3 regions of the Thermotoga sp. 2812B genome follow, and region 3 is predicted to be linked to each of the others. Evidence: predicted binding sites of a transcription regulator. Region 3 holds the regulator's gene; each other region holds the start of a gene.
The links. The regulator HrcA, encoded in region 3, represses chaperone genes, less so after heat shock. The targets are predictions, from matches to a motif close to ATTAGCACTCNNANNNTNNGAGTGCTAAT.
Positions count from the first base shown of each region.

Region 1: dnaK (molecular chaperone DnaK) is a predicted target of HrcA. The motif match lies at 1,544-1,572, and genes of this name have one in related genera.
Region 2: groES (co-chaperone GroES) is a predicted target of HrcA. The motif match lies at 5,206-5,234, and genes of this name have one in related genera.

Region 1 covers NZ_CP003408.1:574,583-581,585, forward strand. Annotated here, with positions in the region: gene dnaK (molecular chaperone DnaK) at 1-1,392, opposite strand, end outside; gene T2812B_RS02920 (efflux RND transporter permease subunit) at 1,626-4,628, shown strand; gene argR (arginine repressor) at 4,618-5,076, opposite strand; gene T2812B_RS02930 (KaiC domain-containing protein) at 5,248-5,976, shown strand; gene T2812B_RS02935 (transcriptional regulator) at 5,973-6,416, shown strand; gene T2812B_RS02940 (MFS transporter) at 6,426-7,003, opposite strand, start outside.
Region 2 covers NZ_CP003408.1:419,453-426,455, reverse strand. Annotated here, with positions in the region: gene T2812B_RS02215 (hypothetical protein) at 1-403, opposite strand, end outside; gene T2812B_RS02210 (ABC transporter ATP-binding protein) at 400-1,554, opposite strand; gene T2812B_RS02205 (ABC transporter ATP-binding protein) at 1,558-2,562, opposite strand; gene T2812B_RS02200 (ABC transporter permease) at 2,575-3,516, opposite strand; gene T2812B_RS02195 (ABC transporter permease) at 3,530-4,567, opposite strand; RNA gene ssrA (transfer-messenger RNA) at 4,704-5,060, shown strand; gene groES (co-chaperone GroES) at 5,258-5,533, shown strand; gene groL (chaperonin GroEL) at 5,548-7,003, shown strand, end outside.
Region 3 covers NZ_CP003408.1:66,115-73,117, forward strand. Annotated here, with positions in the region: gene T2812B_RS00370 (cell wall metabolism sensor histidine kinase WalK) at 1-1,251, opposite strand, end outside; gene T2812B_RS00375 (L-threonylcarbamoyladenylate synthase) at 1,259-2,266, opposite strand; tRNA gene T2812B_RS00380 (tRNA-Leu) at 2,320-2,406, opposite strand; gene hrcA (heat-inducible transcriptional repressor HrcA) at 2,535-3,551, shown strand; gene T2812B_RS00390 (nucleotide exchange factor GrpE) at 3,556-4,074, shown strand; gene dnaJ (molecular chaperone DnaJ) at 4,081-5,190, shown strand; gene yqeH (ribosome biogenesis GTPase YqeH) at 5,187-6,278, opposite strand; gene era (GTPase Era) at 6,290-7,003, opposite strand, start outside.

The DNA.
Region 1 (7,003 bases), 510 kb from region 3:
TCCGTCGCTGTCTATGTCGAACGTGACCTCTATCTGAGGAACACCCCTCGGTGCCGGTGGAATTCCAACGAGTTTGAAGCTTCCAAGGAAGATGTTTTCCCTTGCAATCGGCCTTTCACCCTGATAGACTCTGATTTCTACTTCGGTCTGACCGTCTTCAACCGTTGTGAAGATCTTGCTCTTTCTCACAGGTATCTTGGTGTTCCTCGGGATTATCGGTTCGAAGAGTCCGCCTTTGACTTCTATTCCGAGTGTTAATGGTGTTACATCGACGAGAACGATATCTCTTCCCTTCGCTCCTTCGGTGCCTGCGAGTATCGCCGCCTGAATCGCTGCTCCGATAGCAACTGCTTCGTCCGGGTTGACGCTCTTGTTGGGTTCTTTTCCAAAGAACTCCTTTATGAACCTCTGCACCATCGGAACTCTGGTCATACCACCGACGAGTATGATTTCGTCGATATCCTGTGGTGAGAGCTTTGCATCGTTCAGTGCCTGTTCGATTGGGCCTCTTGTCATTTCAACGAGATCTCTTGTGAGCGATTCGAAGAGACTTCTGGTGATTCTCATTTCAAGGTGCAGAGGCTGTCCGCTCGGAGAGACAGCGATGAACGGCAAACTCACATCGGTTTCCATCTTCGTTGAAAGCTCTATCTTGGCTTTTTCGGCAGCGTCTCTCAATCTCTGAAGCGCCTGTCTGTCTTCTCTGAGATCTATTCCGTGCTGTTTCTTGAATTCCTCTGCCATCCAGTCGATGAGCCTCTGATCGAAGTCGTCTCCACCGAGGTGGTTGTTACCGGCTGTCGCGATAACTTCGATCACACCTTCTCCTATCTCGAGTATGGAGACATCGAACGTTCCACCACCGAGGTCGTAAACCAGCACTTTCTCTTCTTTCCCAGCTTTATCGAGTCCGTACGCGAGGGCCGCTGCGGTTGGTTCGTTGATGATCCTCAAGACTTCAAGACCTGCTATGATTCCAGCCTCTTTCGTTGCCTGTCTTTGGGCATCGTTGAAGTAAGCGGGACAGGTGATGACGGCTTTCTTTATTTCACCACCGAGGTACGCTTCCGCGTCGTTCTTCAGCTTCTTGAGGATGAACGCGCTGATCTCCTGAGGAGTGTATTCTTTATCGTCTATTCTCACTTTGTAATCAGTTCCCATTTTTCTCTTTATGGACTTTATCGTTCGTTCAGGATTGAGTATCATCTGTCTCTTGGCGGGTTCTCCTACGAGTATCTCTCCACTCTTTGTGAACGCAACCACGGATGGTGTGACCCTGCTTCCTTCAGCGTTCGGTATCACTTCAACTGTACCGTCCGGTTTCATCCAGGCTATAACAGAATTGGTCGTTCCAAGGTCTATTCCCACAACGAATTCTTTCTTTTCTGCCATTGTGTCACCTCCTTAGAACCTTTTCTCATCCATGAGAAATTATAGTGAGGTACAGAGCGAGATGTCAAGGGGTCGTATGAAAATTTGCAAAAACATACATTCATCTCATAATGAGGGAAATCGAATGCATAATTTATTAGAAACAATATCGTATAGCAAATGAAACTTTTGAATGATAATAACAATTCGGATCGAAAGTGAGCTATAATTTGTTCTGTCAGGGAGGGATCGAAGTGAAGATCGCGGAAATTTCTTCAAAAAGACCCATAGCTATCTTCATGCTGTTGATGGCCGTTGTCTTCCTTGGTTTCATCTCGTTTCAGCATCTCAAGCTGGATCTTCTTCCTCAGATAGAGTACCCTTACGCTGTCGTTATAACCACGTACATGGGAGCGGGCACGGAAGAAGTCGAAGAACTCGTAACCAAACCTCTTGAAGGGTACATTTCCTCAACTCCGGGTGTCAGAAGGTTCACCTCCATGTCGATGGATTCCGTTTCTTTCATCCTCGTCGAGTTCGACTGGAATGTGAAAACCTCCGAAGCCGTTGGAAGACTCTCAAGGTACGTAGATCTTGCCACTCGCGACCTGCCAGAGGGTGCGAATCCTGTGGTCGTAGAGTTCGATCCTTCCTTACTTCCCGTGTATGCTTTCTCAACAGAAGAGAACTGCGAAGATGTCGTGTCGAAAATCAAAAGACTGCCGGAAGTCGCCAGTGTAGAAGTGATGGGAAAACCAGAAAAAATCGTTGAGATTGTGCTTGATCAGGAAAAAATAAAACGGTTCGATGTTGATCCTTCGTTGATAGAGACCATCCTTTCAGGGAATCTCGTTTACCCGTTCGGCTATGTGAGCGATTCTGAAGGAAACATCTACCCCGTTTCCGTCGATGGCCGATTCGAAAATATAGAAGATCTCAAAAACACCATCGTTGGTTTCAGGGGAGTGAAGTACCAGTCTCTTCTGCAGGGTAAGGTACCGAACATACTCGTTCCCGTGAGATTGAGAAACATAGCCGAGGTTAATATAACGAACGAAAGTGTTCAGGGAGAAGTCAGGGTCAACGGAAAGAAGGCTTCTCTCATCGCTATCTACAAGAGAAGCGGTGCAAACACTGTCAAAACTGTCCGTGAAATAAAGAGGATACTGAGAGATTCCAAAATAAATTACATAGAGGCCATGAACCAGGCTTATTACACTGAAAGAGCGATCGACAATCTTCTCAAGAATCTTCTCTACGGCTTTATCGCAGCTTTCGTGGTGGTTTTGATCTTTTTGAAGGATTTCACGTCAACCATCGTCACTTCGTTTTCCATTCCGCTGTCCCTCACGATCACCTTTGTTCTTCTTTATGCTTTCGGCTTGAACCTCGACACACTCACGCTGGGCGGTCTCATAATGGCACTGGGAATGCTGGTGGACAATTCCATAGTCGTGTTTGAGAACATATACCGCCATCGCTCCCTCGGTGATCCAATACCGGACTCCGCGAGAAAAGGCGCAGGAGAGGTATGGCTGGCGATTCTTGCTTCCACACTCACAACCGTTTCTGTTTTTCTTCCCATAGTGTTCTTCACAGGTTTTGTAGTGAGACTGTTCAAGTATTTCGCCATTGCGTTCGTCTTCGCGCTTTCTTCCTCGCTGTTCGTATCTACAGTCGTCGTTCCAGCGGGTACAAGGTGGATAAAACCAAGAAGAGGAAAACTCACCGAAGCGCTGCAAAAGCATTATCGGAAGGCATTGGAATGGTGTTTGAAAAGGAAGAAACTGGTCCTGGTGATTTCTTTCTCTCTGGTTGCAATCTCCGTGATTTACCTTCTTTCGAAACCTCTGGGTTTTCTCCCATCTTTCCAGACGAATCTCATGGTGATAGATGTGAAACTTCCCTCTCAGTCGTCCTATGAGAAAACCGCCGAAGCTGTGAAGCAAATAGAAGATTACCTGAACGAACACAGAGACGAGTACAAAATCTCTTCCTTCTACGCGGAAGTTGGAATAACGAACGTTTACTCGCAGATAATGGGAAGGGGACAGAACGAAGCAAGAATAATGGTGAACCTCGGAGGAAGCAGGAGGGAATTCGCGAAAAACAGAGAGAAACTGAAGAATGCCATCTCCCAGCTGAACATTCCAGAAGCGAAAATAGAAGTTCTTGAGCAATCACAGCAAATATACGAAATTCTGGGCTATCCTGTGACGATCGAAGTGAGAGGAGATGACCTTTCCCTGATACAGGAAAAAGCGAAAGAAATCTTCGAGCGTTTAAGGGAACTAAAGGAAGTCAAAAAGATTCAGATAAGAAATTCCTTTGAAAAGGAAGTCCTTCATGTGAGAATAGACAGAAACAAAGCCCTCATGAACGGAGTGGTGGCAGGGCAGGTCTTTCTGGATCTCCAGACTTACCTTCTCGGGAAGAAAATCGGAACACTGAGAACGGAAGAAGGAACACTTCCCATCGTTTTGAAAAAGGCAAAATCTCTATCCCCCGAAGAATTACCGAAAATTTCGCTTACTGGTCTCAAAGGAGATGTCCCTCTTGGTGCTGTTTCGAGAATATCGAGAAGAACACTTCCTTCTATAGTGGAACACTCCGATGGAGAACGTGTTGTTTACGTGGATCTGGTGAGTATAGAAGGTTCGATCGGTGAAGTTGCAAAGAAAGTAGAAAAGCTCTTAAATGAAATTGATCTTTCTGGTGTAAAAGTGGAAATCACCGGACAGAAAAGTTTCATGGACGAAGCGTTTTCGGAGCTTCAGTATGTTGTTTACATAGCGATCGCGCTCGTATACATGATTCTCGCTGCGCAGTTCGAGTCTTTTGTACTACCTTTTGTCATATTCTTCACCATACCCTTCGCTGTCGTTGGGGTTGCCTTCGCGGTTTTCGTGAACGGATACTCACTGAATGTACCCGTTCTTGTTGGACTCCTCACCCTTTCGGGAACGGTTGTGAACAACGCCATCGTGATGCTGACAAGAATAGAACAGATAAGACAAGAAAAAGGCCTCTTAGAGGCCACACTTGAAGGTGCTCAGAACAGGCTGAGACCCATCCTGATGACCACCTTCACCACGATCGTTGCGCTTCTACCAACTGCACTGAGTCACGCAGAAGGATCGGAAATAGAGTCTCCGATATCCTGGGTGGTGATCTTTGGAATGCTTATATCCATGCTGTTCACTTTGTTTGTGATCCCTGTGATCTACACTGCGATCAGAAGAAAAGTCAGAGTATAGATGAGAGCTTCTCAACTATCTTCTCACAGCTTTCTGGATCGCGCACAGCAACAAATATGGTATCGTCTCCTGCAAGGGTACCTACTATCTCGTCTATGTCGAGTCTGTCTATAACCCGAGCGATACCGCTTGCGGTACCTGGTATCGTCTTTATGACGATGAGATTCCCTGCCCTGTCTATACTCTCAACGAAGGATTTGAAGTTTCTTTTCAGCTCTTTCCACGGATCGATCACAGGGGTCTCATCGAGAAGTTTGTACACGTAGTTTCCACTCTCGTCCATGATCTTCACGGCACCTATCTCTTTCAGATCTCGAGCAACGGTTGGTTGAACAGCTTTTATTCCATATTTTTTCAGTTCTTCAACAATCTGGAATTGATTACTTATTTTTTTCTCATGTATAATCTTCCTTATCAGTTCCTGTCTTCTCTTCTTTGAAATTTTCAATTGCAAACACCTCCGAAGAACATTTTTGAAAGCATACAACTATATATATAGCATAAATATGAAAAATATGAACGGAAAATTCAATTTTTATGATGTTGTTATCAAAAAAGTAACTTATTGGTTTATCAAACGAAAAAAATCATTGCTAAGATAATTGTAGGGGGTGGGAAGATGATCAAAAGGGTCAAGACGGGTATCCCGGGGATGGACGAAATCCTTCACGGTGGAATTCCTGAGAGAAACATCGTGCTCATCTCTGGAGGACCCGGTACCGGAAAGACAATCTTCTCCCAGCAGTTCATATGGAACGGTCTTCAGATGGGGGAACCCGGAATCTATGTTGCACTCGAGGAACATCCTGTTCAGGTGAAGAAAAACATGGAAGTTTTCGGCTGGAACGTTGATCCTTTTGAGAAGGAAGGAAAGTTTGCCATAGTGGACGCGTTCACAGGTGGAATCGGTGAATATGCCGAGAAAGAAAAATACGTCGTAAGAGACATAGACGATGTCAGAGAACTCGCCGAAGTGCTGAAGAGAGCGGTGAGAGAAACACAGGCAAAAAGAGTTGTGATCGATTCTGTAACCACTCTCTATATCACGAAACCCGCAATGGCGAGAAGTATTATCTTCCAGCTCAAGAGAATACTCTCAGGCCTTGGATGTACATCGCTCTTTGTGAGCCAGGTGTCAGTCACTGAGAAGGGATTCGGAGGTCCTGGTGTCGAACACGGAGTGGACGGTATCATCAGGCTGGACCTTGACGAAATCGATGGAGAACTCAAAAGAAGCTTGATCGTCTGGAAGATGAGAGGAACATCCCACTCGATGAGGAGGCATCCGTTCGAAATAACCGATAAAGGAATCGTCATATATCCTTCGGAGGGGGGTGAAGGAAGATGAAACTCAACTTCAATCCCGTGACCAAAGAGGAGATTCACCAGCTCGAGACCGCTTTGCTCGTTGGTACACTTTTCAGAAAGGAAGTGCTCGAGGAGATCAGAAATTCTGCTGAGAGGCTCACCTGGGTTGACAGCCTGGCGGTGGCAGCCGGTGCCCTTGCAAGGGCAAAGGCAGGAATGACAGCTTCCGAAATAGCAGAGGAACTTGGAAGGACAGAAGCAACAATCAGAGAACACGTCAAGGGAGAAACCAAAGCCGGAAAGCTGGTGAACGAAACTTATGAACTTCTGAAGGAAGGAAAGTTGAGTGTGGAAGGATTGATAGGTGAGGGTATCAAGGTAGTCACTACTACTACTGGTAGTGACGAAAAGCTCCAGGAAGTCAAAAAAGAACTCGAGGAGATCAAACAGAAACTTGAAAGTGTGATTCAGAAACTGTGAGGCGGGGAATCAATCCCCGCCTTTTGTGAACAGAAGAACCACTATTCCTCCTGAAAGCACAGCAAGACCCAGTGTCGAAAACATAAGAGAGTAAGACTTTTCTGCGAGCAATCCCGCCAGGAAAGGTCCGATGGTTGCTCCAAGAAATCTGGCAGAGCTCAAAAGACCAAGTGCTCTTCCCCTCTGAAGGTAGTGGAATCTTCTTCCAAGAAAATTGTTCGATCCGTTGATGAAAGCTCCAAAACTCGCTCCCAAAAAGGCATAAGCCAGCACTGGTGCCCAGTTCTCAGGTATCATCATGAGAAAGGGAACCAGTGAAGACATGAAAATGCCTAGAACACTTATGAATTTCGGATCGACCTTTTCTACCATCTTCCCGAACAAAAAATGGGATGGTATTTGAACTAGTGGATTCACAGCCGTGATAAAGCCTATCGTCGAAGCACTATAATGAAATCTTTCGTTTAGATAGACAGCGATCAGTGACATAGAGCCGGAAGTTCCCATCTGCCTCAAGAGACTCCCCAGGTACAGTGCCCAGATTCCATGCTCCATTACCTTCCTTCCAAAATGAAAGTCTTCCTCTT
Region 2 (7,003 bases), 350 kb from region 3:
AGTAGTAAGAATTCTCAAACAGAGACTGATTTCCTTCAAAGAAACTTTCGATCACAGCTTCCAAAAACACCTCTGCTGTAGCCATCTGTGATTCTGTGGCGGAAAGCTCTATCTTTTGAAAGAACGGTTCAACCAGTTCTTTCACCTTCTCTTTCACTTTCTCCGGCCAGTCCAGGTGGAGAACTACTTCGTTTGGCGGTACGATAGCTCTGTCCTTTTCTATTATCAGAGCTCTCTCTCTGGTGTCGGTGAACTTGTATCTGTAACGTTTTTCCCGAAGAATTTCCTCAACCATTTTTTTGATCTCTGGATCTTCAACGTGTATTCTCTTCACTTCCCACTTCACTCTAAAAAACAGAATGACGATGGCGATCAACAAAATTACCAGCCAGTACCTTCTCACCTCAGCTCACCCGGGAAGTGACAGGCGACGAAGTGTCCCTCTTCAACCTCTCGAAAAGCCGGTTCTTCCTTGGAGCAAATCTCTTTCGCTATGGGACATCTTGTGTGGAATCTACAGCCAGACGGCGGATTTATAGGGCTCGGAACATCTCCTTTGAGAATGATTCTTTCCCTCTTCTTTGTTGGATCAGGTACCGGTATCGCAGACATGAGAGCTACAGTGTAAGGGTGGAGCGGTTTTTCGAACAAGTCTTTTTTAGGAGCAAGTTCCACCATCTTTCCAAGATACATCACACCTATTCTATCGCTTATGTGCTTTACAACAGCCAGATCGTGCGAAATGAAAATGTACGTGAGTTTGTGTTCCCTCTGAAGATCTTCCATGAGGTTTATGATCTGACTTCTTATCGAGACGTCCAGAGCAGCGACGGCCTCGTCCGCCACGACGAGTTTGGGTTCCAAAGCCAGGGCACGTGCGATTCCGATTCTCTGGCGCTGACCACCGGAGAATTCATGTGGAAACCTGTACACGTAAGCCGAAGGAATACCCACATCCTCCAAGATTTCTTTGATTCGTTTCTCTACTTCTTCCCCCCTTGCGATCCTGTGTGTGACGATGCCTTCACCCACTATGCTCTTCACTCTCAACCTCGGGTTCAGGGAACTGTATGGATCCTGGAACACTATCTGCATCTCTCTTCGAAATTTTTTCCTTTTCTCCGGTAGATCATCGAGAAGAATGGACATGAACTTCTTTGGAGAACCCTTTGCCTCCTCAAAGAAAATACGGGCGTACTCTCTGTCGACACCTTCCAGTTTTTCCACATCTGACTCCTTCATGTTGACGAACCTGCTCAGATAGGTGCGCTTTATGTATTTTTTTGCCTTGGAACGCGGCATGAAGTAGTAGGTCGTGTCTTCGTTGTCCACGATGATGCGTCCCGATGTTGGCTCGTACAGTCTGAGCAGGGTCATTCCAATCGTGGTTTTTCCACAACCCGACTCTCCAACGAGGCCGAAGGTTTCTCCCTCGTTTATGCTGAAGCTGACACCATCGACGGCCTTCACCCATCCAACAATTCTCTTAAAAACACCAGCCCTTATGGGAAAATGTTTCACCAGATTTTCAACTCTAAGGATTTCCCTGCTCACGTTTCACACCTCGCTTTTTGCATGTCTCATTTCATCGAGTTTTTGCCAGAAGAAACACCTCACCTTGTGATTGCCATCCAGGTCTTCCAGTTCAGGTTCTTCAACGTCGCATTTTCCTTTTTCGAAGAATTCACATCTGGGATGGAATTTACATCCCGGAGGGAAGTTGAGCGGGTCGGGTACGTTTCCCGGAATGCTCTTCAGTCTCTCCTGTTCTACGTCTATTCTGGGAATGGATTCGAGAAGAGCATAGGTGTAGGGGTGCTTGGGTTCGGTGAAGATGGTTTTCACGTCTCCGTACTCGACCACCTTTCCCGCGTACATGACAGCAACTTTATCGGACATTTCCGCAACGACGCCCATATCGTGGGTGATCAGAATGATTGCCATTCCGTATTCTTTCTGGAGTTCCTTCATGAGCTCCAGGATCTGAGCCTGTATGGTCACGTCGAGAGCGGTGGTGGGTTCGTCCGCTATGAGAAGACTCGGTCTGCAGGAGAGTGCCATGGCTATCATAGCCCTCTGTCTCATCCCACCGGAGAGCTGGTGGGGGTACTCATCCACTCTCTTTTCAGGTTCGGGAATTCCCACTTTTCTGAGAAGATCTATAGCCATTTTTCTCGCTTCTTTTTCAGAGACGTTCTGGTGAAGAATTATTGCCTCCATTATCTGATCCCCTATCGTGAAAACAGGGTTCAAAGCCACCATGGGTTCTTGAAATATCATGGCGATCTCTTTTCCTCTGATCTTCCTCATTTCGCTCTCTGAAAGTTCGAGAAGATTCCTTCCTTTGAAGATGATCTTTCCATCAACTATCTTTCCGTTCTGATCCAGGAGTCTCATTATTGAGAGCGATGTCACACTTTTTCCACTTCCGGATTCCCCAACGATGCCCAGGGTTTCTCCCTCTCTGACCTCAAAAGAAACACCATCGACCGCCTTCACCACACCGTCTTCTGTATAGAAATAGGTTTTCAGATTTTCCACCCTAAGCAGAGGCTCTGTCAATTCGATCCCTCCTTAGAATTTTAGCCTTGGATCGAAAGCGTCTCTGAGCGCATCGCCCAGCAGATTCCATCCCAGAACGAAGAGAACCATAGCGGTACCGGGATAAACGAGGGCGTACCAGTGCTTTCCTATCTCCATCATCCAGTCTCTCGAGTAACTGAGGATGGATCCCCAGTCGGCGTATCCCTGGGGGGCACCGAGTCCCAAGAAACTGAGCACAGCGGCCGTTATCACGAGAGATCCCATGTTCATGGAAGCCCATATCAGGACGGGGAAAATGGTATTCGGAAGAACGTGTTTCAGTATGATGAGAAAATCGGGCACACCTATTGCTTTCGCTGCCAGAACGAATTGTTCTTCCCTCACCTGAAGAATGTTTCCTCTGATGAGCCTTGCCGCTCCCATCCATCCAAACACGATCATCGCTATCATAACCTTGTCGAGACCTGTCCCGAGAACGGTTGTCAGCACAACAGCCGCTATGAGGAAAGGAATAGAGAGAAAGATATCGGTGATCCTCATGAGAACCTCATCTATCCATCCTCCAAAGTAACCTGAGATTGAACCTATGAACACTCCTATCAGGAGTCTTGCGAGTGTGACTATGAGACCTATCTTGAAAGCCGTTCTTGTGCCCCAGACGATTCCGTATAGAATATCACGGCCACCAATGACACCGAATGGATGATAATCAACACAGCGTATAGGTTCTCTGTTGGGATTCTTCGCCAGGGCATCCTCTTTCGTGGTAGGGGGTTGTGGGCTCTGATTCCAGCTCACCACGGGCATCAAGTAAGGATCGGGTAGCTTGGCTCTGGTGAGCGGGTGAATGGGAGGAGCTATAACAGGCGCGAGAATGGCTATCACCACAAAGAAGAGCACCAGAGAGAACCCTATGATGGCGGATGGATCTCTAAAAAATCTCTTCATTATTCTTTTGAATTCCTGGTTCACGTCGTTTCACCTCTCATCCAAGTCTTATTCTGGGGTCTATAAGGGCGTACAGAATATCTATTATGAGATTTCCAACAACAAGAATTGTTGAGAAAAACAACGCAGAAGCCATCACCGAAGCGTAATCGAGCTGCAGAGCTGCCTGCGCGGTGAAACTTCCCACACCCGTTCTGTTGAAGACCGTTTCCACGATCACGGTACCGGAGAAGAGACCGATGACCATACCACCGGCAACCGTGGTAACAGGAATCAAGGCGTTTCTTCTGGCGTGTTTGTTTATAACCACATCTTCGGGAAGACCCTTTGCCCTGGCGGTTCTCACGTATTCTTTGTTCAGGACTTCCAGCATGCTCGACCTGGTGATTCTCAGAAGATACGCCCACCAGAGCCACGAAAGAGTTATGATGGGACCTATGAGGTGCTTTAGCCCATCCCAGAAGATGTCCAGTCTGCCGTTCAAAAGTGCGTCTATTGTAACGAGCTTTGTGTAGCGATGAAACTCCGGAGATTTGATCACTTCTTCAGCCCACATACTCAGATTCCCAGGAGGAAGCCAGTTCAGTATGCTGTAGAAGATCATCAGAACGAGCAATCCAAAGACGAAATCAGGAAAAGACCAGCCAACCACGGCGAAGATTCTTATGAAATGATCGAGGAATTTTCCTCTGTGAACCGCAGCCTTCACACCGAGCCATATTCCAACAAATACAACAGGGAAGATGGCGTAAAGCGCAAGTTCAACGGTGTATGGGAGTCTTCTCAAAAGAGCATCTTTCACCGGTTCTTTCCCAACAAGGGACCACCCGAGATCACCTCTCAGAGTGTTTGAGAGCCATTTGACGTATCTCACAACGAAAAAGTCGTTCAAGCCGTACTTCTCCTTTAGAGCGTCCATCTGCTCGGGCGTTAACTTGTCCAGCATATTCGGGTTGACGTACGCTGCGAGCAATTTATCCGGCCCGAGGGACTGGATCATCGAGAAGACGATGAAAGTTACTCCTAAGAGAATCAGGGGCAAGAGCAGAAGTCTTCGTATGATGTATGCGGTCACCTGGTACACCTCCTGGTCGTAAATTGGGTATGTATCTTCATATGATTATACAACATACCCTGAACCTTCCGACATTTGGAAGAGTCTGAACAGTGGTATAATAAAGGTGGTATAATAAAGATGGATTGATAAACCAGGGGGCGAACGGGTTCGACGGGGATGGAGTCCCCTGGGAAGCGAGCCGAGGTCCCCACCTCCTCGTAAAAAAGGTGGGACAAAGAATAAGTGCCAACGAACCTGTTGCTGTTGCCGCTTAATAGATAAGCGGCCGTCCTCTCCGAAGTTGGCTGGGCTTCGGAAGAGGGCGTGAGAGATCCAGCCTACCGATTCGGGCTTCGCCTTCCGGCCTGAATCGGGAAATTTCAGGAAGGCTGTGGGAGAGGACACCCTGCCCGTGGGGGGTCCCCCCTGAAATCGAAAACACGGGCTGCGCTCGGAGAAGCCCAGGGGCCTCCATCTTCGGACGGGGGTTCGAATCCCCCCGCCTCCACCAGAAAAAGGGCGCTTCAAGCGCCTTTTTACTTTTCTTCAACCTCTTTGACTCATTGTTTACCCATTATTAACGATAATGTTGAGTTTGTGTTCGTTTTTCTTAATCAATATCCCTTGAAGAGGCTCGTAAAAAGTAGTATATTTATATTAGCAGTCGAACGATGAGAGTGCTAAAAATCTACGAAGGAGGGATGGATGATGAAAGTGATACCTCTCGGTGAAAGGCTTCTCATCAAGCCCATCAAAGAGGAAAAGAAGACTGAGGGAGGAATCGTTCTTCCAGATTCCGCAAAGGAGAAACCGATGAAGGCAGAGGTCGTAGCCGTGGGAAAGATCGATGACGAGGAAAAATTTGACATCAAAGTTGGAGACAAGGTTATTTACTCCAAATATGCGGGTACAGAAATAAAGATTGATGATGAGGATTACATCATCATCGATGTGAATGACATACTCGCGAAAATCGAAGAGTGAAGGAGGTGTGAGATATGCCGAAGATTCTGAAGTTCAATGAAGAAGCGAGAAGGGCACTCGAAAGAGGTGTGGACAAGGTTGCTAACGCGGTAAAGGTGACTCTCGGACCGAAGGGAAGGAACGTTGTTATCGAAAAATCGTGGGGTTCTCCAACAATAACCAACGACGGTGTTTCCATAGCCAAGGAGATTGAGCTCGAGGACAAATTCGAAAACCTCGGGGCTCAGCTCGTGAAAGAAGTTGCTTCCAAAACAAACGACGTTGCCGGTGATGGTACAACAACTGCTACGGTTCTCGCACAGGCTATGATCAAAGAAGGTCTCAAGAACGTTGCAGCGGGCGCCAATCCAATTCTCCTCAAGAGGGGTATAGACAAAGCCGTTGAGAAAGCCGTTGAAGAGATCAAGAAGGTCTCCAAGAAACTTTCCGGTAGGGAGGACATTGCCCACGTTGCCGCTATATCTGCGAACAGCGCCGAAATAGGAGAGCTCATCGCAGAAGCTATGGACAAGGTAGGAGAAGACGGGGTCATCACTGTGGAAGATTCCAAAACACTCGAAACCTACGTTGAATTCACCGAAGGTATGCAGTTTGACAGAGGTTACATCTCACCATACTTCGTCACGGATGCCGAGAAGATGGAGGTCGTTCTGAAGGAACCCTTCATACTCATCACTGACAGGAAACTCAGCGCTGTGAAACCTCTCATTCCGATCCTTGAAAAGGTCGCTCAGACCGGAAGACCACTTCTCGTTATAGCGGAAGACGTTGAAGGAGAAGTTCTGACAACACTTGTTCTCAACAAACTCAAGGGTACTCTCCAGTCCTGTGCCGTGAAGGCTCCTGGATTCGGTGAAAGAAGAAAAGCCATGCTTCAGGACATAGCAATTCTCACCGGAGGTCAGGTGGCAAGTGAAGAGCTCGGAATCAATCTCGAAGATCTCACCCTTGAAGATCTCGGAAGAGCCGATCTTGTGAGGGTCAAGAAAGATGAAACCATCATAATTGGAGGAAAAGGTGATCCAGAGGCTATCAAGAAGAGAATCGCTCAAATCAAAGCCCAGATAGAGGAAACCACATCTGAGTACGAAAAAGAAACTCTCCAGGAAAGGATGGCAAAACTCGCAGGAGGAGTAGCCGTCATAAAGGTTGGAGCGGCCACCGAAACAGAGCTCAAGGAAAAGAAACACAGAATTGAAGACGCACTGAGCGCTACAAGAGCAGCCGTTGAAGAAGGTATCGTTCCCGGTGGAGGAGTAACACTCCTGAGAGCAAGAAAGGCCGTTGAAAAGGTCATAGAAGAGCTCGAAGGCGACGAGAAAATAGGAGCTCAGATCGTTTACAAGGCACTCTCAGCCCCCATTAAGCAGATTGCTGAAAACGCAGGATACGACGGAGCGGTGATCATAGAGAAGATACTCTCGAATGACGATCCAGCCTATGGATTCGACGCACTCAGGGGAGAATACT
Region 3 (7,003 bases):
CGGTATTCCTATACCGTTGTCCTCTACAATTATGAGAACACCGCCATCTTTCTCATCCAAGATCACCTTCACGTACTTATCAGGAGCATCTTTCTTTGAGTACTTCACCCCGTTGTTGAGAAGATTCAAAAGTACCTGTCTGATTCTTGTTGGATCGATGTAAGCTTCCACAGGACAGGGAACATTACTCTCAAAGAGAACATTCACGTTGTGAGATGAAGCAAATTCTTTGATCGCGTTCACCGCACTTTCTACGAGATCACAGAGATCAACTTTTTCTCTGTTTATTTGAAGGGATTTCCTTTCAAGCCTGGAAAAGTCCAGTAACTCATTCAGGAGATTTTCGAGGTGGTTGCTTTGATCTATTATCACCTCGAGGAACTCCTTGAGGGTGCTGAGATCCAGTTCTCCCAGACTGTTGTAAATTGTTTCCGCATAAGCTTTTATGGCCGTTAAAGGCGTTCTGAGCTCGTGCGAGATGTTCGCTATGAACTCCGTCTTCATCCTGTCTATTCGCTTCAGTCTTTCGAGTTCTTTTGATTCTGTCACATTTTCAACGATCGTCAGCGCCTGGACTTCGCTACCAAGGATGAGAGGTATCGAGGTGATTGAAAAGAATTCTTCCCCAGATATCACTTCACCCACTCTTTGTGTTCGCAAAGATATTGCCTCTTTTGACAGAGAAATGGCCTTCCTCAAAACTTCATCTGGAAAATTCTCCTCTTTGAACTTCTCATTCTGAAATTTTATTTCCCCATTCGAATAAACGAAGATCCCCTCTGGAAGACCGTTAAGGATGACGTTCACGTAGTTGTATGTTTCTTCTAGCTCCCTGTACAACTTTATGTTTTCCAGAACGACCGCTGAAAGAAACGAAAGAACTTTGAAAATCTCTGTTTCTTCCATTGATGGCTGGTGATTCAGTAGCACAATTAAGCTTCCAAACATCCTGTCCTGTTTCACAACAGGGACTATTCCAACATAACCGAGTTCATCCTCCACAAAGACGGGGTTGGATTGTCTGATGGACCAGTCAATGAACTCTTCGAATCTTTTTATATCGATGTCTCTTCCCCAGATTTTTCTCTTGTTTTCATCGACGAGAACCACCTCTTTGATATCAACAACTTTTCTTACCAGGTTCAAAAGCCCCTGAAGAATATCGCTTTCCGTTTTCGCATTGGAAAACTCCATTATCATTATTGAAAGGAGTAAAAACAGACGGTTGTTCTGCTCTTTTATTTCCTCCAAAGAGAAGTCACCTCACAATTTCTGTTGCCGCTTTTCTCAATCGATTCATCACCGCAAATAGAATTCCCCTTTCTTCAAATCCCTCAACAATTATATACTCTTTCCCCATTTTTTCAGCCTCGCGCAGAGCAGAAAAGATGTTTTGGGCGATACTGTAAGGGTTTTTCAAAGATCCTACAACGATTCTGTCGTCGTACAGTTCCTTTCTCTCTTCAACACAGATGACCACATGATCCGGGTACTTTTTCAATACTTCCTCCATCTTCGTCAAATCTTCTACGAGTATCAGAGGCTTTAAGGGAGCGTAGTGTCGATATTTCATTCCCGGCGCAAGTGGCCTGCCCTTAAAATTCCCTTTTCGTACAAAATCGGGCACAACGAGTTCCGGAAAGAGCTCTTTCAGTCGTTCAACTTCCACTGGCCCTGGCCTCAGAAGAACAGGCTTTTCTTTTGTGAGGTCCACAATGGTGGACTCCAGGCCGAAGGGAGTATCCCCTGCATCGATTATCAGCTTAACTTTGCCCATGAAGTCTTCTATGACGTGTTTCACGTTCGTAGCGCTGGGTCTTCCCGAAATATTTGCACTTGGAGCGGCTATAGGATGACCGAAGAGTTCTATCAACTTCAGGGCCACCGGATGTGCTGGCATCCTCACAGCCACCGTTGGAAGATCAGCAGTCACCACGGGAGGTATCTTTTCGGATTTTTTTCGAAAAATAACCGTCAACGGCCCCGGCCAGAACTTTTTCAAAAAATCCAGATGAGGTTCGTAACCCTCCGCGATTTCTTCCAGCTGTTTGAAGGAATGTATATGAACAATGAGAGGATTGTCAGCGGGTCTTTCTTTCAGCTTGAAGATTTTCTTGCAGGCCTCTTCGTTGTACGCATCCGCTCCTATTCCGTAAACGGTTTCGGTGGGGAAAATGATCACTTCTCCGTTCCGGAGAAGTTCAGCCGCTTCTTTCAGAACTTTCTCGTCGGGAAAGAGGGGATCCACCTTTAACACTCTGGTCACAGGTTTTTCCCTCCTGATGTGATACAAAATAAAGGGGCTCTTCGGAGCCCCTGTGGTGCCGAGGGCGGGACTTGAACCCGCACGGGGTTATCCCCCAGCTGATTTTGAGTCAGCCGCGTCTGCCATTCCGCCACCTCGGCCCTCCATTATATATAGTACCAGCTTTCTCTTTCTAAAGTCAAGTTCCGAGAATCCCTCTTCCTTCTTGAATTCTTTTAAAATGTGTGCTAAACTATTATTAGCACTCAAAAGAAGGGAGTGCTAAATCATGAGAAGGCTCAACAGGAAGAACAACGAAGCCTTGAAGAAACTGAACGATCGTCAGAGAAAAGTGCTTTACTGCATCGTGAGAGAGTACATAGAAAATAAAAAACCTGTGAGCTCACAGAGAGTTCTGGAAGTGAGCAATATAGAGTTCAGCAGTGCCACTATAAGAAATGATATGAAAAAATTGGAGTACCTTGGATACATATACCAGCCCCACACATCGGCTGGGAGGATTCCAACTGACAAGGGGTTGAGATTTTACTACGAAGAAATGCTGAAAATCTCAAAAGAAACATCAGAAGCGGATCTCGCAGTGGAGACTTTCAAATCGATGCCTCTCGCTGATCCGGAAAAGGTTCTCTTCCTTGCGGGAAATCTTCTAGCTCGATTGACGGAAGGTTACGTCCTCATAGAAAGACCAAACACAAGAGATTTGAAAATACTCAGAGTGATGCTCATTCCTGTTTCGGAAGACTACCTCATTTTTTCCATATTGACGGAATTCGGTGTTTCCAAAGTTACTCCTATCAAAACTCAGGAACGACTGAACTGGGAAGAAATCGAAAGACAGCTCAACTTCCTCCTCAGAGGCAGAACAGTAGGAGAAGTGTTGATGGGTAAAATAGAAAGCCTGAAAGGAAGTGGATTCCTCAGGTTGATTGAATCTCTGATAGGTGAGACTGTCGAGAGATATCTGGATGCAGGTCTTGAGAACCTTCTAAAGGACGAAACGCTCACTCTGGAGGACATCAGAAACCTTCTCGAAGAAGTGAAGGATCAGAAATTTCTCGAGAGCTTAGTTGGAGAAGGCATAACCGTCAGGATAGGAAGGGAAATCGGCAGAAAAAAGCTGGAAAAATTCGCCGTTTTTTCAGGGAAATACTTTAAAGGAGAATCTCCTATCGGGAGTGTGTACCTCTTCACGTCGAAGGTTACGAAGTACGATAGAAATCACAGGGTGTTTGAATACATTCTGAACCGTCTTTCAGAGTATTTCACTTCAACTTCCAGGAGGTGAAAAGATGAGTGAAAAGGAGAAGAAGGAACTCACACAGGAATGTGAAGAACTGAAAGAAAAATACAAAGAACTGGAAGAGTACGCAAAAAGGCTGAAAGCTGAATACGAAAACTATCGTGAGGAAGTCGCCCGTGAAAAAAGAGAATTGATAAAGAACGCGAATGAATACCTCATATCGAAACTCATTCCCGTTCTCGATGATTTCGAAAGGGCATTGAATCAGGGAGAAAAGGGAGACGCCTTCTACGAAGGTGTGAAAATGATATACAAAAAACTCCTGAACGTCTTGGAAAAAGAGGGGCTTACAAAGATCCACGTGGGAGAGAAATTCGATCCTTTTGAACACGAAGCAGTTGAAAGAGTAGAAACAGAAGACGTGGAAGAATACACTATCCTTGAGGTAGTAGAGAGTGGTTACAAATTCCACGGGAAAGTCTTGAAACCCGCAAAAGTGAAGGTTGCAGTGAAACCACGAAAGAAAGAAGAAAGGAAGGTTGAAGAACCTTCTGATAAGAAGGAGTGATGGATCATGAAAAAAGAAAAGAAGGATTACTACGAAATTCTCGGTGTTCCCAGAGACGCCACACAGGAAGAAATAAAAAGGGCTTACAAGAGACTCGTAAAAGAGTGGCATCCGGATCGTCATCCGGAAAACAGGAAGGAAGCCGAACAGCGTTTTAAGGAAATTCAGGAGGCCTACGAAGTCCTCAGCGACCCACAGAAGAGGGCTATGTACGATCGTTTCGGATACGTGGGAGAACAACCCACGTATCAGGAAACAGAATCTGGTGGCTTCTTCGACGATATATTCAGAGACTTTGAAAACATCTTCAACAGAGATATATTCGACGTTTTCTTTGGCGAAAGACCACACCAGGAAGAAAGAAGAGAATACGCCCGAAGAGGCGAAGATATAAGGTACGAAATAGAAGTAACTCTCTCCGATTTGATCAACGGAGCGGAGATACCCGTGGAATACGAAAGGTACGAAACCTGTCCGAGGTGTGGCGGAACTGGCGTAGAACCCAACGCTGGATACATGGATTGTCCAAGTTGTGGTGGAACGGGAAGGATCAGAGAAGAACGAAGATCGTTCTTTGGTTACTTCGTCAGCGAGAGAACCTGTGAGAGGTGTGGCGGCACAGGGAAGATTCCACGGGAATACTGCCACGAGTGTGGTGGAAGCGGCAGAGTTCTCAGAAAGGTCAGAAGAACGGTGAAAATCCCACCAAATGTGGAAGATGGTACTCATCTTAGAATCACTGGCGGTGGAAATGCGGGATATTACGGTGGACCTTACGGTGATCTGATAATTATCGTCCGTGTGAAACCAGATCCCAGATTCAAGAAATCCGGTTCAGATCTCGTGTATGATGTCACAATAGACTACCTTCAGGCTATCTTGGGAACAACCGTTGAAGTTCCTCTTCCAGAAGGCGGTACGACGATGTTGAAGATTCCTCCGGGAACTCAGCCGGAAACCGTCTTCAGGTTGAAGGGAAAAGGCCTTCCAAACAGGTATGGAAGGCGCGGAGATCTCATCGTGAACGTGCACGTTGAGATACCAAAGAGTCTCTCCAGAGAGGAAAGAAAAGTCCTCGAAGAACTGGCGAAAAAACGCGGAGTCACGATCGGTTAGCGTTTGGGATTGACGAGTGCTTCTCTAACAACGAGCTTCACGCTATCCGGGACCGTGACTTCGACGGTGAAAGGCCCTCTTCGGACACTCATCCATCCCAGTCCCGCCACCGCCAGTTCTTCTCCTTCTTTCAACGTAAAGGTTTCTCTCTTCCACTTAAAATTTTCAAATTTTGTTTTAGAGCATGGAGGAATTAGCAGATCTCCCAGTCTGTTTCTCATGAGCTCATCTGCTCTTTCCCTCCTCGTTTCATGGAAGGTTACTTCTTTAGAGGAGAAAAGCAGAAAGATCGGATTCTTTTCTGTTTCAAAATGAATATCGAATCGGCACAGTCCCCCCATGAAGATGGTTCTTCCATTATCCGGCTTGAAGGTTTTCCTGGAAAGTTCTTCTCTTGGCAGAACTCTCTTTTGACACTCAGGATCCAAAAGATCGAGAATCCTATCGCTTGTCATGATACCTGGGGTATCGTAGAGATACAGATTCGCTTCTTTTACCTTTCTTTTGAGAATACCTAGAGTTGTCCCTGGAAAGGGACTTATGGTGTTTTCATGAGTGCAGATCTTGTTTAGTAGAGAAGATTTTCCTACGTTCGTTACTCCCACCACCAGTGCTTTGTCGGTCAACCGTGAAAGATACTTTACAAGCGATGTCAGGCCGAAATTCTTTTCAGCACTGACGATCCTTATATCATCTGTGTTCTTCGTCTTTATTCTTTTCTTCACCCATTCTTTGATCTCCTTCACTGTAACCGCTCTGGGCAGGAGATCGATCTTGTTTATGACGTAGATAACCCTCTTCCCCTTCAGAATTTCTGCTATATCTTCTCTGTAGGTCCCTTCGAAATCGAAAATATCTATTACCCAGACCACTACATCGAATCCTCCAAGGTACGATTTCAACTGGTTTTTAAAATCCCAGTCGAATTCAACTGGTTCCAGTTTGCCGTAATGTTTCATTCGAAAGCATCTCTGACAGAGTATCTCCTTTCCTTCTTCGAGCCTTTTTTCAAAGACTTCGCGCGGGATGTACCCCGGTTTTTTCGGGTCATCGAACTGAATGGCTGCTCCGCATCCGGGACATCTCATCGAGTCTCACCTCATTTTATGTCGTCTTTCAAGCCTATTTCTTGAAGTATGATGAAGTCCTTTTCTCTCCACTTTTCTTTCACTTTAACGTTCAGATCGAGATACACTTTTCTTCCCACGAGAAACTCCAATTCTTCACGGGCGAGCGTTCCAATTTTCTTTATCATGCTGCCGTTCTTTCCTATGAGAATTCCCTTCTGAGAATCACGTTCCACGTATATGTTTGCCCGTATGTAGAGGACACCATTTGGTCTATCTTTTATTTCCTCGATCACCACGGCCGTGGAATGAGGTACCTCCTGCCTTGTGAGATGAAAGATCTTCTCCCTTATGATTTCAGCGGCCATGAAAGAGAGAGGGCGATCCGTTACCATGTCTTCGGGGTAATACTGTGGCCCTTCCGGTAGTTCTTCCTTTATCTTCTCTAGAACTTCGAAGACACCTTCACCCTTCAGAGCGGATATGTAATGGACAGACACGACGTTCTCCACCATACTTTTTGCGAGTTCTCCCACCGCTTTTGCCTTCTCTTCACCCGCCACATCGATCTTGTTCACAGCGATGATAGTTTTGGTTCCAGAGTCGTTCACGATCTTCGCAACGTGTTCGTCTGTCTTCGTAAATCCATCCGCCGCGTCCAGCATAAAGAGTACAAGATCCACCCCTTTGAGAGCCTGAACAGCAGCCTTCACCATGTACTCTCCAAGCCTGTGAAGAGGCTTGTG